Regions from separate parts of the Streptomyces sp. NPDC001157 genome, predicted to be linked through region 1. Evidence: riboswitches for the same ligand, from Rfam matches in the RefSeq annotation. Region 1 holds a riboswitch; the other holds the start of a gene.
The links. A riboswitch is a leader RNA that binds a small molecule or an ion and turns the genes downstream of it on or off. The one in region 1 is predicted to bind cyclic di-AMP.
Positions count from the first base shown of each region.

Region 2: it holds a riboswitch for cyclic di-AMP, as region 1 does, so the genes downstream of both, ACWDAG_RS19505 (M23 family metallopeptidase) here and ACWDAG_RS01220 (M23 family metallopeptidase) in region 1, are expected to answer to the same signal.

Region 1 covers NZ_JBSFJW010000001.1:280,313-285,266, forward strand. Annotated here, with positions in the region: gene ACWDAG_RS01210 (TetR/AcrR family transcriptional regulator) at 1-163, shown strand, start outside; gene ACWDAG_RS01215 (SGNH/GDSL hydrolase family protein) at 243-1,028, opposite strand; gene ACWDAG_RS01220 (M23 family metallopeptidase) at 1,390-2,286, opposite strand; cyclic di-AMP (ydaO/yuaA leader) riboswitch at 2,291-2,449, opposite strand; gene ACWDAG_RS01225 (alpha-galactosidase) at 2,766-4,835, opposite strand.
Region 2 covers NZ_JBSFJW010000009.1:257,635-262,588, reverse strand. Annotated here, with positions in the region: gene ACWDAG_RS19515 (M16 family metallopeptidase) at 1-1,001, shown strand, start outside; gene ACWDAG_RS19510 (M16 family metallopeptidase) at 998-2,386, shown strand; cyclic di-AMP (ydaO/yuaA leader) riboswitch at 2,590-2,754, shown strand; gene ACWDAG_RS19505 (M23 family metallopeptidase) at 2,767-3,531, shown strand; gene ACWDAG_RS19500 (GntR family transcriptional regulator) at 3,718-4,410, shown strand; gene ACWDAG_RS19495 (HPr family phosphocarrier protein) at 4,550-4,831, opposite strand.

The DNA of each region.
Region 1 (4,954 bases):
CGGCGCGGCCCTGCGCCTGACCGCCCTGCTGGACGGGCTCGCCGTGCAGCTGACCTCGTACGCCGGTGCGGTGTCGCGGGCGCGGGCGCAGGAGTGGGTGGACGAGGCGCTGGCCCGGGAACTGGGGCTGGAGCGGGCGGCGTTGACGACTGCGGAGCGCTGAGAGCCTGTGTCTGTCCCGGCCGGGGTTCAGACACAGGCTCTCAGCCCCGCACTTGGCGGGGGCTCGTTTCCGACGGCTCTCAGGCCACCGAAGCGATCCGCATCTTGATGTCGTCCGGCGACAGCGCGCCCTTCGCCGTGACATGGTCCCCGGACGACTCGCCCCGCAGCCGGCGGCCGATCCACGGCACCAGGTACTCGCGCGCCCAGTGCACGTCGTCCCGTCGCACCTCGAGGGTGCCGCGCGGCGGGAGCGGCGGCCAGGGCTGGTCGGGGTCGGCCGGCACATCGAGGCCGAGGACCTGCCCGGCGCGGAGCGCCACACGCGTGTGCCCCTCGGGCGAGAGGTGGAGGCGGTCGCCGTCCCACGCCCTGCGGTCCTGGACGGTCTTCAGGGACCACAGGTCGAGCACGGGACAGCCGTACCGGTCGGCGATGGCCCGGACATGACCGTTGTAGGTGGCGATCTTGCCGCGCAGGTGCTTGAGCACGGGGACGCCTCGGGTGTCGAAGCCGGTGGTCACCATGACCGTGCCGGCGACTTCGGTGAGCCGGATGACCGCCCGCTCGAAACGCTCGGCGACCTCGTCGGGGTCGGTGCCGGGACGGATGATGTCGTTGCCGCCCGCACAGAAGGAGACCAGGTCCGGCGCCAGTTCGACGGCCTGCGGTACCTGGTCCTCCACGATCTGGTCGAGTAGTTTGCCGCGCACGGCGAGGTTGGTGTACCTGAAGTCGCCCTCGGGTCGCCGGTCCGCGAGAAGCACCGCGAACCGGTCGGCCCAGCCGACGAACGCCCCGTCGGGGCCGGGGTCGCCGACGCCCTCGGTGAAGCTGTCCCCCACCGCAACGTACGACCCGATCACTGATCTGCTGTCACTCTTCGAATCGTCTGCCACATCGACCATGATTCACCTTCGAATGTGACCTACGCGACCGTAGGAAAGGGTTGACGCGCGGTGAGATAAGCCACTTCTAAAGTGTTCACCAAGCTCGGAATAACCCTTCGACCAGGGATGTTGACGCGTCAGCAATGTTGCGGGGGAGCCGCGCGTTGTTCCACCAGCGGACCGTCGAGCCGTCGGAGACGATACGGACGCCCCGTGCAGCCCCGCCACAAGAACGCAATACGGCAAACACGAGCGCAGCCGGACACACCGAAGGCCGGACCCGGGGATCGAGGTCCGGCCTTCGGCAGCGTGTCAGGCAGGTGGTTCTCGGGGGACGTCAGCCGACGCCGACGCCCTTCGAGCGGAGGTAGGCGACCGGGTCCACGTCGGAGCCGTAGTCGGGCGTGGTGCGGATCTCGAAGTGCAGGTGCGGGCCCGTCACATTGCCGGTCGCGCCGGAGAGGCCGAGCTGCTGACCCGCGGTCACGGTCTGGCCGACCGAGACGGAGATCTGGGACATGTGGCCGTACTGGGCGTAGTGGCCGTCGGCGAGCCTGACGACGACCTGGTTGCCGTAGGCGCCGCCCCAGCCCGCGGAGACGACCGTGCCCGCGCCCACGGACTTGATGGAGGTGCCGGTCGGGACGACGAAGTCGACGCCGGTGTGGTAGCCGCTCGACCACATGCTGCCGGGCACGTGGTAGCCGGTGCCGACGGTGGCACCGAGCACCGGGAGGGTAAAGCCGGTAGGGGCGGAGTCCGAGGCCTTGGTGGCAGTCGTCCTGTCGGCGGACGAGGTCGCCTTCGGGGCGGACGAGGACGACTTGCTGGTGTCCGTCGCGGCCTTCCGGCCGATCGTCAGCTTCAGGCCCGGGTGGATCAGCGACGGGTCGTCACCGACGGCCCGGCGGTTGTCCGAGTAGAGCCTGTGCCAGCCACCGTGGACGTGCTGCTCGTCAGCGATCTTCGAGAGGTAGTCCCCGGCCCGCACCGAATAAGTCCGCACGCCCGCATTGCCGGCGGCACTCTTCTGAGCCGCCTTCTTCTCGGCGACCGGAAGGGACTGGACGGCCTTTTCCGAAACCGACTCGGAAACGGATTTGGTTGTGGCGGCATGGGCGCCGGTGGCCCCCATGAGCGGGAGAGCGAGTGCGGCGCCACCGGTTCCGGCGACGGCGATGGAGCGAGTGAAGCGCTGGGGCTTCGGGCGACGGTGCTTACCCTTCGCGGGCATGACGAATTCCTCTCCGGCGCCTGCGAGGTGAGCTGTCGGGTTCGGGCTGGAGATGCCCGGCCGCGCATGCGACGCGGCTTTACCCCTAGCCGTTCCGGAGACCGGAACAGGCGGTTGTACCTGTGGGTCCCCCGCTCCTGCCGTTCACGGGTGAGTTGTGCGGGCACCGGGCGGCGGCAGGATTGGGCGTCCGTCCGGATTGGTGGCGAACGTAAGCGACCAAGACGCAAAGGAACAAGTGACGGTTCCCCGTGAATGCGTTTCTATTGATCCCTTGAGAGAAAACCAGGTGACCCTGCGTGAATTCCGAGGTGATCGTCTCGGTCAAACGCCCTTGTAAAGCACGTGAATTACGTGGACATGACGCGCCACGCACTGTCACGGATATGACGCTCCTCACGCGCCTCCACTCCAGGATCCTCTATTCGGGGGCGAGTTGGAATGAAGAGGTAGAAGGAGCGCCAATCCGGACAGAAGACTCAGATGCGCCGCAGACGGAAAACTGCCGCATCGAGGTCGCCACGCAATCCGGTACGCAGTCCGTGATGCTGCAATACGGCACCGCTGTGGATTTCGCCCGTTTCGGGGCATTCATACGAGGCTGTCGGGTCGAGGCCCCGCAGTCGCAGCGCCGGTACGGGCTCGCCGTAGCTCTGCGCCTGGAGCCACGCGAGGACGACCGCCTCGTCCCCTCGCACGTACTGCACCGCACTCAGCCCGCCCCGCGGAGGCCGCAGCCGGTGGAGGTCCCCGTGCTGCACCAGCGGCCGGATCTCCTTGTAGAGCGCCACCCACTCGCCGGCCTCGGCGAGCTCCTCGTCGCTCCACCGAGTGAGGTCCCCACCGACCCCGAGTACGCCGGCCATGGAGCTCACGAACCGGAAGCGCAGCGAGCTGACCCGGCCATTGAGCTGGGTGTTCGGACTGTCGGTGACCCAGGCGGCCATCACTCGTGCAGGGTGGATCTGGCTGAAGCCGTGCTGGATGGCGAGCCGGTCGAGCGGATCGGTGTTGTCGGAGGTCCACACCTGGTCCGTACGGCTCATGATCCCGAGGTCGATCCGTCCGCCGCCGCCCGAGCAGGACTCGAAGACGACACCGGGGTGGGCCGCCCGCAGCCGGTCCAACAGGGCGTACAGTCCCCGGACATGATCGACCCAGAGGCGCTGCGGATAGGGCTCGCCGGGCCAGCCCGCGTCGGTGAAGCAGCGGTTGAAGTCCCACTTCACATAGTCGATGGGGGCACTGGAGAGGAGCGCGTCGAGCTGCTCCCAGAGGTATTCCTGGACGTCTTCCCGGGCCAGGTTCAGTACGAGCTGGTTGCGGAATTCCGTCCGCTTGCGTCCCGGCTGGAACTGCACCCAGTCGGGGTGGGCGCGGTAGAGCTCACTGTCCGGGTTGACCATCTCGGGCTCGACCCAGATGCCGAACTGCATGCCCAGGGCGTGCACATAGTCCGCGAGAGGCTTGAGGCCGTTCGGGAAGCGGTCCCGGTTGACCGTCCAGTCGCCGAGTCCCGCGCGGTCGCTGGTGCGCTTGCCGAACCAGCCGTCGTCGACCACGAACAGCTCGACGCCGATCGCCGCGGCCCGCCGTGCCAGGGTTCCCTGCTGCTCCTCGGAGATGTCGAACTCCGTGGCCTCCCAGGAGTTGAACAGCACCGGCCGGTCCTGGTCGGCGTCGGGGATGACGTAGGCGCGCTGGTAGGCGTGCCAGGCGCGGCTCGCACCGCCGAAGCCGCCGTCGCTCCACAGACCGGCGAAGACGGGGGTGGTGTACGACTCCCCCGCCTCCAGGCGCAGCAGCCCGGAGTCGTCGTAACCGGCGCCGCCGGTGATCTGCACGCGCGCGTCCGGGAGTTGCGCCACCGCGATCCGCCAGGAACCCGACCAGCCCAGAGCGCAGCCGTAGACCTCACCGCGTTCCTCCGTGGCGTCGGTGTCGAGGGCGACCCAGGGCAGGTGCTGGTGTCCGGTGTGGCCGCGGCGGCTGCCGATGATCTTCTCACCGTAGGTGAGAAGCGAGGCGGTCAGCCGGGACTCGGCGGCCCAGCGGCCGTGCAGCTGGGACAGCCGCCACTCCTCGCGCTCGGGCAGTGTCCAGGTCGCGGAGTCGGCCCGCAGCAGCTCCAGAGCGGGCCCCTCGTTGTCGAGGGTCACCCAGCGCTCCACGACGTCGTGCCGCATCCGGTAGTGCAGCGTGATCGCAAGCCCACCGTCCCGGAAGCCCAGCCGGAGGTGGTCGCCCTCCGACTCGTACCTCTCGAAGCGCCACTCGGTGCCGCGCCGCTCGTCGGTGCGCACGGACAGGGCGGGCCGCACGAAGCGGGGGCCGCCCTCCACCGGGTACTCCTCGTGTCCGTCGAGCGGGGACTCGAAGGGCCTGTAGTCCGGCAGCGGGCGGACGGCGAGTGCCTCGGCGTCGGCGAGCGCGATCCGGGGGCCCCAGTGCAGGTGCAGCAGCTCGTCGTCCTCGGTGAGATGGACGGCGTAACTGCTGGCCGGCCCCGAGAGGAGCCAGGTACGGCCGTTGTCTGCGATCTCCAGCATCAAGCCCTCACACATTCGAACAGGCGCGACCAATCACCAACATCATCAAGCCACGTGTGCCCTGGTCGCAACGCCTGTGGACAACTCATTGCCTCAGGAATCCATGTCGTATCGTCGGG
Region 2 (4,954 bases), on a different contig from region 1:
AGAACCAGCGGGACGTCGTCAAGAACGAGCGCAGGCAGCGCTACGACAACGTGCCGTACGGCACGGCGTTCGAGAGGCTGACCGCCCTCGCCTACCCGGAGGGCCACCCCTACCACCACACACCGATCGGCTCGATGGCCGACCTGGACGCGGCGACCCTGGAGGACGCGCGCGCGTTCTTCCGCACGTACTACGCGCCGAACAACGCCGTCCTCTCGGTGGTCGGCGACATCGACCCGGAGCAGACGCTCGCCTGGGTCGAGAAGTACTTCGGGTCCATCGCCTCGCACGACGGGAAGCCGGAGCCCCGCGACGGCTCGCTGCCCGAGATCATCGGTGAGCAGCTGCGCGAGGTCATCGAGGAGGAGGTCCCGGCGCGTGCCCTGATGGCGGCCTACCGGCTGCCCGAGGACGGCACGCGCGCGGCGGACGCCGCCGACCTGGCGCTCACCGTCCTCGGCGGCGGCGAGTCCTCCCGCCTCTACAACCGGCTGGTACGGCGTGACCGCACGGCCGTCGCGGCCGGATTCGGCCTGCTGCGGCTGGCCGGAGCGCCCTCCCTGGGCTGGCTGGACGTGAAGACCTCCGGTGACGTCGAGGTGCCGGTCATCGAGGCCGCCATCGACGAGGAGCTCGCCCGGTTCGCCGCGGAGGGCCCCACGGCCGAGGAAATGGAGCGCGCCCAGGCCCAGTTGGAGCGCGAGTGGCTGGACCGGCTCGGTACGGTCGCGGGCCGCGCCGACGAACTGTGCCGGTACGCCGTCCTGTTCGGCGACCCGCAGCTCGCCCTCACCGCCGTCCAGCGCGTCCTGGAGGTGACGGCCGAGGAGGTCCAGGAGGTCGCCAAGGCCCGCCTGCGGCCCGACAACCGCGCGGTCCTCGTCTACGAGCCGCTCTCGCCCGAGTCCGCGGAGCACACCCAGGACGAGGACTTCCCCGAAGACCCCGAGTCCGAAGCCACGGTGGAAGCCACCGACCAGAACGAGGAGGCGGCCAAGTGACCGAGCTCGCCACGATGCAGTTCCACCCGCAGCCCCGGGCGGGCGAGGCCAAGCCGTGGGCGTTCCCGTCCCCCGAGCGCGGCGCGCTCGACAACGGCCTGACCGTCCTGCGCTGCCACCGCCCCGGCCAGCAGGTCATCGCCGTCGAGGTGCTCCTGGACGCGCCCCTGGAGGCCGAACCGGCCGGCTTCGAAGGCGTCGCCACGATCATGGCGCGGGCCTTCTCCGAGGGCACCGACAAGCACTCCGCCGAGGAGTTCGCCGCCGAACTGGAGCGCTGCGGCGCCACCCTCGACTCGCACGCCGACCACCCGGGCGTCCGCCTCAGCCTCGAGGTCCCGGCCTCCCGTCTCGCCAAGGCGCTCGGTCTGCTCGCCGACGCCCTCAGGGCGCCCGCGTTCGCCGACAGCGAGGTCGAGCGGCTGGTCCGCAACCGCCTGGACGAGATCCCGCACGAGCTGGCCAACCCGTCCCGCCGTGCCGCCAAGGAGCTCTCCAAGGAGCTGTTCCCGGCGACCTCGCGCATGTCCCGCCCGCGCCAGGGCACCGAGGAGACCGTCGAGAAGATCGACGCGGCGGCCGTACGCGCCTTCTACGACCGCCATGTCCGGCCCGCCACGGCCACCGCCGTCGTCGTCGGCGACCTCACCGGCATCGACCTGGACGCGCTGCTCGGAGACACCCTGGGCGCCTGGACCGGCTCCAAGGCCGACCCCCGCCCCGTGCCGCCGGTGACCGCCGACGACACCGGGCGCGTGATCATCGTCGACCGCCCCGGCGCCGTCCAGACGCAGCTGCTCATCGGCCGCGTCGGTGCCGACCGGCACGACCGTGTGTGGCCCGCCCAGGTGCTCGGCACGTACTGCCTCGGCGGCACCCTCACCTCGCGCCTGGACCGCGTCCTGCGCGAGGAAAAGGGCTACACCTACGGTGTGCGTGCGTTCGGCCAGGTCCTCAGGTCCGCCCCGGACGGCTCCGGAGCCGCGATGCTCGCCATCAGCGGCTCCGTCGACACCCCGAACACCGGCCCGGCGCTCGAAGACCTCTGGACGGTGCTGCGCACGCTCGCCGAGGGCGGCCTCACCGACGCCGAGCGCGACGTCGCCGTGCAGAACCTCGTCGGTGTGGCACCGCTGAAGTACGAGACCGCGGCGGCCGTCGCCAGCACACTGGCCGACCAGGTCGAGCAGCACCTGCCCGACGACTACCAGGCGACCCTGTACCAGCAGCTCGCCGCGACCGGCACCGTGGAGGCCACCGCGGCGGCCGTGAGCGCCTTCCCGGTGGACCGTCTGGTGACGGTTCTCGTCGGTGACGCGGCCCAGATCAAGGAGCCCGTCGAGGCCCTCGGGATCGGCGAAGTCAAGGTCGTGGCAGCCGAGTAGAGGCTCGGTCAGCGGCACGCGCGCGTAGGGGCCCTGGTGACTGATGCGTCACCAGGGCCCCTTAATGTCCGAATTGAGGGAGAGGTTGCCTGTCTGCCCTGTGGCATGCGCTACAAAAGCCGTGATCCGTTTGGGGATTGAAAGATGCCCCGCTTAGCGTCGTCCGGGCTGTCCGTCAGGCACCGCGCCGCATCCGCGGCACCGGACAGCCATCGCCGAGTCCCCGTACGGCGCGAGCCAGGGGAGCCGGGGACCCATCGCAGTCCCTGGGGTGAATCGGACGCCCGCGCGTGCAGCGAGGGGGTCCGTAGGAGACCTTCCTGCTCCGAACCCGTCAGCTAACCCGGTAGGCGAGAGGGAAGGAAAGGACCAGCCACTACATGGCGTTCACGCGCGCCACCGGGAAGCACCGTCGTCCCCGCCGGATGCATCGCACCACCACGGCCGCCGCAGGCGTCGCGGCCCTCGCCACCACCGGCGTCATCGGAACCCTCGCAGCCCCCGCGCTCGCGGCCGAGAACTCCGTCGAGCAGACCGGCCTCACCCCCGTCATCACCATCGGCGACACGATCGCCGACAAGATCGACGCCCAGGCCGACGCCCAGAAGCAGGCAGCCGAGGAGGCCGCGCTCAAGAAGGCGGCCCTGGAAGCGGCACGCGAGAAGGCCGCCGCGAAGGCCAAGGCGGAGCGCGAGGCCAAGGAGCGCGCCGCCCGCGAGGCCGAGCGCAAGCGCCTCAACACGTTCGTCGCGCCGATCTCGAACTCGTACGTGTCGACCGGCTACCAGGCCAGCAGCTCCCTGTGGTCCTCCGGCAGCCACACCGGCATCGACTTCCACGCCGCGAGCGGCACGACCGTCCACGCGGTCGGCTCCGGCACCGTCGTCGAGGCAGGCTGGGGCGGGGCGTACGGCAACCAGATCGTGATCAAGATGGCCGACGGCATGTACACCATGTACGGCCACCTGTCGTCCATCGGCGTCTCGGTGGGCCAGACGGTCACCCCGGGCCAGCAGATAGGCCTCTCCGGCGCGACCGGCAACGCCACCGGACCGCACCTGCACTTCGAGGCCCGTACGACCTCCGAGTACGGCTCGGACGTCGACCCCGTCGCCTACCTGCGCTCGCACGGCGTGAACGTCTGACGACGTACCGCAAGATCTCCTGAGGCCCCGGCTCTTCAGCCGGGGCTTTCGGCGTTTCTGCTTCCCCGCTGTCCAAAAAATATCCCTGGATTCCGCCCCGCCGTCGGAAATTCCGGCTCCGTGCAATAGAGTCGCCGATACACGTCAATCATCGACGTTTCACGGGGATTAAGTCGGAGGTCGGTCATGCGTATTCCGGCGCACTCGGTGTGCACGGCGATCCGGGACGACATCGTCGCCGGTGTCTACGAGCGCGGCAGCCGGCTCACCGAGGAACTCCTCGCGCGCCGCTACGGCGTCTCGCGTGTCCCCGTGCGCGAGGCGCTGCGCACCCTGGAGGCCGAGGGCTTCGTGGTGACCCGGCGGCACGCGGGCGCGTGCGTCGCGGAGCCGACCGAGCAGGAGGCCGCCGACCTGCTGGAGATGCGGATGCTCCTGGAACCGCTCGGCGCCTCCCGGGCCGCCCAGCGGCGCACCGACGCCCATCTCAAGGTCCTGCGCGGCCTGGTCAGACTGGGCCAGGAGCGGGCCAGGAGGGGCAACAGCGAGGATCTGCGCTCCCTGGGGGGCTGGTTCCACGAGACGCTCGCCCAGGCCTCCGGCAGCCCCGCGCTGACCTCGATGCTGACCCAGCTGCGCCACAAGATCGCCTGGATGTACGCCGTGGAGGCCCCGGCCAACCCCGTGGAGTCCTGGGCGGAGCACGGCGCGATCGTCGACGCCGTGGCCCGCGGCGACAGTGAGCGCGCGCGTGCGCTCACCACGCTGCACTCCGAACGCTCGAGCGCGGTGCACCGGCTGCGCTTCGGCGTCCCGGAGCGGGTGAACGGTGTGAGGAACTCGCAACATCCCGTAAACATGTCGGGCCTGCGGCATTAACACGGGCGCCGTATACAAAGAGGGAACAATTCGCGGGGCATTACTTCTGCTGCCCGCGATCGGAAATTGCACCACCCTTGTGCGGGAAATGCGAAGGGCTCGCCCGGCAATTCGGACGAGCCCTTCTGTGGTGCCGTGATCAGACGGTCTCGGGAAGCTCCTCGAGCCCCTCGGAGACCAGCTTCGCCAGACGGTCGAGGGCGACGTCCGCGCCCTCGGCCTCGGAGGCGAGGACGATCTCCTCGCCGCCCTGGGCGCCCAGGCCGAGAACGGCCAGCATGGAGGCCGCGTTGACGGGGTTGCCGTCGGCCTTGGCGATCGTCACCGGGATACCTGCGGCCGTGGCGGCCCGGACGAAGATGGAAGCGGGGCGGGCGTGGAGGCCCTCGGCCCAGCCGACGTTGACGCGGCGCTCAGCCATGTGATGCTGCCCTTCAGTGTCTCAGGGTTGTCTAGACCAGTTTCCCACATGTGAAGCGTCTCCGGAGCGGTCCTGTGTCCCGTCCGGGGTGGGCAGTCGGACCGCGGCCTCGGCCCGACTTTC